DNA from 2 places in the Sporosarcina sp. P19 genome. Region 1 is predicted to be linked to the other one. Evidence: a T-box and tRNA genes for the amino acid it is inferred to sense, from the RefSeq annotation. Region 1 holds a T-box; the other holds one or more tRNA genes.
The links. A T-box is a leader RNA that pairs with one kind of tRNA and senses whether it is charged. The one in region 1 lies ahead of CSV74_RS04605 (valine--tRNA ligase), so its partner is inferred to be a tRNA-Val.

Region 2: it has a tRNA-Val gene. The T-box ahead of CSV74_RS04605 (valine--tRNA ligase) is inferred to sense a tRNA for this amino acid. The anticodon was not compared.

Annotation. Positions count from the first base shown of each region.
Region 1 covers NZ_PDYR01000002.1:267,480-269,687, forward strand. Annotated here, with positions in the region: gene CSV74_RS04595 (hypothetical protein) at 1-401, shown strand, start outside; T-box leader at 629-847, shown strand; gene CSV74_RS04605 (valine--tRNA ligase) at 901-2,208, shown strand, end outside.
Region 2 covers NZ_PDYR01000016.1:21,385-23,592, forward strand. Annotated here, with positions in the region: gene CSV74_RS14310 (TRAP transporter permease) at 1-492, shown strand, start outside; gene CSV74_RS16795 (hypothetical protein) at 878-1,027, shown strand; tRNA gene CSV74_RS14315 (tRNA-Val) at 1,213-1,285, shown strand; gene CSV74_RS14320 (RluA family pseudouridine synthase) at 1,498-2,208, shown strand, end outside.

The sequences.
Region 1 (2,208 bases):
TGGAAGTAGAAAATAGTAAAGGGTATTTTGAATACGCTGTGCCTTTAAATGTTGATCTGCCGGTAGAACTCGATGGAGACTTGCAACTTGAAGTGACAGATATTAAAACTTCATCACAAGAAGACGGAGGGTTGAAGCTCGAGTGGACTGTTCACTTGAAACAGGAAAAGCCTGTACAAGAACCGGTTGTTATTGAAGAAGAGCCCGCAGCACCACAGTTCGTGGCTGCATCGACTTCTCATATGGAGTTTCTCGCAAATGCTGACCGTGCGGTGGAACAAGTAAATAATGAAATGGAAGACTTTCTCTTATACATCGCCGAGATGGATGACGATGTAACGAGAAAGATCTTCCATTCAAATAATGTTTTTGTAGAAGCAGAAGGACAAAGCAGCGAGTAAGCAAAATATTAAAAAGTCGCCGGTCGTCGGGACAATGAGCAAACGGATCAACTGAAACACAGTTAATGGGATGATACAGCCTTTACAGTAAAATCTCGTTTTCCGTAGCCATGGCGGCAATAGATATGGGTTATAACCTCTTCGCATCGTTCACCATCCTTTCTCTATAGACTACTATTCAGTTGACGGACTCTACATGTTTCGCGTATAATAATGGGTATATGAATATAAATGCGAAGAGTAGGAAAGTACATGTGAACCGTTTTCTTTAGAGAGGGTGCGATTGGTGGAACGTACCTGGAAACAACATATGGAAGTCCCCTATGAGCAGTTTCTGTGAAGTTGTAGTAGCAGGATCCGGTGAACACCGTTACCAAATCATGAAGATGTAATGCTTTTTAGCGTTCATAAATAAAGGTGGTACCACGAGCTCCTTCGTCCTTTTACCGGGATGAGTGGGGCTTTTTTGTATCCCTTTTTATTTGAAGGAGGAACTGAAATGACTGATGAATTGACGATGCCGACTAAATACGATCCACAGGCAGTTGAAAAAGGACGTTATGAATGGTGGCTTAAAGGGAAGTATTTTGAATCGGATGTAACAAGCGAAAAAGAACCATACACAATTGTGATTCCACCACCGAACGTCACAGGTAAGCTTCACTTAGGGCACGCTTGGGATACGACGTTACAAGACATGCTCATCCGCATGAAGCGTATGCAAGGGTATGATGCGTTGTGGCTGCCAGGAATGGACCATGCTGGAATTGCGACACAAGCGAGAGTAGAAGAAAAACTTCGCGCTGAAGGCAAAACACGTTATGATCTTGGCCGTGAAAACTTCGTACAGGAAACATGGAAATGGAAAGAAGAATATGCGAGCCATATCCGTGCACAATGGGCGAAACTTGGTCTGGCTCTCGATTACTCCCAAGAGCGTTTTACTTTGGATGAAGGTTTGTCAAAAGCAGTACGCGAAGTATTCGTTAAGTTGTATGAGAAAAAGCTGATCTATCGCGGTGAATACATCATCAACTGGGATCCTGCGACAAAGACGGCGATATCTGATATTGAGGTTATCCATAAAGATGTGCAGGGTGCATTCTATCATATGCGCTACCCACTGACAGATGGCACAGGCTCAATTGAAATAGCGACAACACGTCCTGAAACGATGCTCGGTGATACAGCTGTTGCGGTTCATCCGGATGACGAACGCTACCAGCATTTAATCGGTAAAATGGTTTCATTACCGATCGTAGGACGCGAGATTCCGATCGTCGCGGATGACTACGTAGAAATGGACTTCGGAAGCGGCGCAGTAAAAATCACACCAGCGCATGACCCGAATGACTTTGAAATAGGTAACCGTCATAACTTGCCACGTGTGTTGGTGATGAATGAAGATGGCACGATGAATAAATTAGCAGGTAAGTATGAAGGTATGGATCGTTTCGAATGCCGTAAACAAATCGTCAAAGACTTACAAGAGATGAATGTGCTATTTGAAATTGAAGATCATATGCACTCTGTCGGACACTCGGAACGAAGCGGCGCAGTAGTGGAGCCTTACCTTTCTACACAGTGGTTCGTCAATATGCAGCCACTTGCTGAGCAAGCAATCAATCTTCAGAAAAATGAAGAAGAAAAAGTAACGTTTGTGCCTGAACGTTTCGAGAAAACATACTTGGGTTGGATGGAAAACGTACACGACTGGTGTATTTCTCGTCAACTATGGTGGGGTCACCGAATTCCGGCTTGGTACCACAACACAACAGGCGAAATTTATGTGGGTCAAGAAGCACCA
Region 2 (2,208 bases), on a different contig from region 1:
GGTGAGCCTGCAGGTGCAGCTGTGCCGATTGTAGTAGCGGTATCTGCACACTTATTCGTATTTTACTTTGGTATCATTGCCGATATCACACCGCCTGTTGCATTGGCAGCCTTTGCAGCTTCCGGTATTTCGGGTGGGGATCCGATCAAGACGGGTGTCACTTCTGCGAAACTGGCGATTGCCGCCTTCATCATTCCGTATATGTTCGTCTTTAATCCAGCGATGTTAATGCTCGACTCGAGTGTAACGGAGATTGTATGGGTGACGTTGACCGCCATTGTCGGTATGGTTGCCATCGGTGCAGGCATAATTGGCTTCTGGTATAGTAAATTGAACTGGATTATGCGGATTATTACGATAGGCACAGGTATGTTGTTGATCTATCCAGAAACGATGACGGATATCGTCGGTTTAGTATTATTCATCATCTTGTTGGCTTTCCAGTGGATGGGTAATAAGAAAAACAATTCACCTAAATTAGCTTCAAATTAAATAACTCCTAAAAGCCTTATCAGCTCGTAATTGAGTTGATAAGGCTTTTTGTTTTGAAGAAATAAAAATATTTTGAAAAGTCTCTCTACCTTTCTAAAACTTTACTAGTCTGATTACGTAAAAAGTACTAGATTAAAGTGAAATTCTAATAGAGGACGAGTCTAGTAGATATAAGGATTTTCACTGAAATGCGATTTACGAAACACATGATAAAATAAATGTCAAGAAGCTGAAGGACTAGAAATTGGTGAAACTATTTTGGACTAATTACGCAGTTTTACCAACGCGAGTTATGTATATACTACAAATAAGCGAATCAGTCATGACGAATAAAATATATAGGTCGGTACAGAAACCAATCAAATAAAAAAGGAGAGAAAATACTATGAATACACAAGAAACATGGTGGGAAAACGTGTTTGAAGGGCACTTGGCACATGGCTTTAACAAAGAACGTATGAGTGAGCTGGATCATGAAGAGTTTTTATATTTTGAGAATGAACCCATAGAAGAACAAGTAAATCCAATGCAGTAAACGAAAGGAGAAGCGTCCCTGAATATTGCAACGAACTTCCATAAAAATCGGTAATTTTTCTGGTAGCATAGAAAAATTATCGATTTTTAATTTCCTTGTTTACAACCAGGATAGATAATGCTATTATAGTATTTGTGCTTGAGAGCCTAACTAGCTCACTATAAAATGCACATCCTAGTATGATCGATTCCGTAGCTCAGCTGGGAGAGCGCCACCTTGACAGGGTGGAGGTCGCTGGTTCGAGCCCAGTCGGAGTCATAGGTGCCAAACCTAAGTTATTTACCGTCGGAACACGGTTTATAACAATAAGCAGTCCTATTAGACCGAATGTCTAGGGGCTGTTTTTTTATGTCTAAATTTCAAATGAAGTTTGCATTACTGTCAAATCATATTCAATTACACTGATCAGTCATGCGGTGTATACTTATAGTGCGAGCACCTATTTAGATAAGCAGGAGGGCTAATATACGATGAAAAGAAAACAAGTAACATCTAATGTAAAAGAATATACAGTGGAAGAACAAATCGAACTATTACCGTATTTATTGAAGGTCATGTCAAAAAGCAGTAGGAATTCGGTGAAATCCATTCTTACACGTGGCCAAGTTATGGTGGATGGTCAAATGACAACAAAACATAATCAGTCATTAGCTCCTGGGCAAAAGGTTGAAATACAAAGTAACAAAGCGGCTATAAATGTCTCGAAATTAGTCGGTGTATCTATACTTCATGAAGATGACGATATCATCGTGATCAATAAAGATGCAGGCGTTCTTTCCGTAGCTTCGGAAAAAGAAAAAGATCAGACAGCCTATAGAGAAATTACGAAGTATGTTAAGAGAAGCCACCCTGAAAATCGTATCTTTGTCGTGCACCGTCTTGATCGCGATACATCAGGCGTGATGATGTTTGCCAAAAATGAAGAGACGCAGCAAGCTTTGCAAAGTACATGGAATGAATCCGTAAAGGAACGTTTGTATATTGCACTTGTCGAAGGAAAAGTACGAACAGAATCAGGAACTATTTCTTCTTGGTTAACGGAAAATAGTGCGTTCAGAGTTTATTCAAACCCAACTGACAATGGTGGTCAGCATGCTATTACACATTATAGAAGAGTACAAGCAAACAAAGATTGTTCATTGTTGGAAGTACTTTTAGAAACGGGTCGAAAAAATCAAATT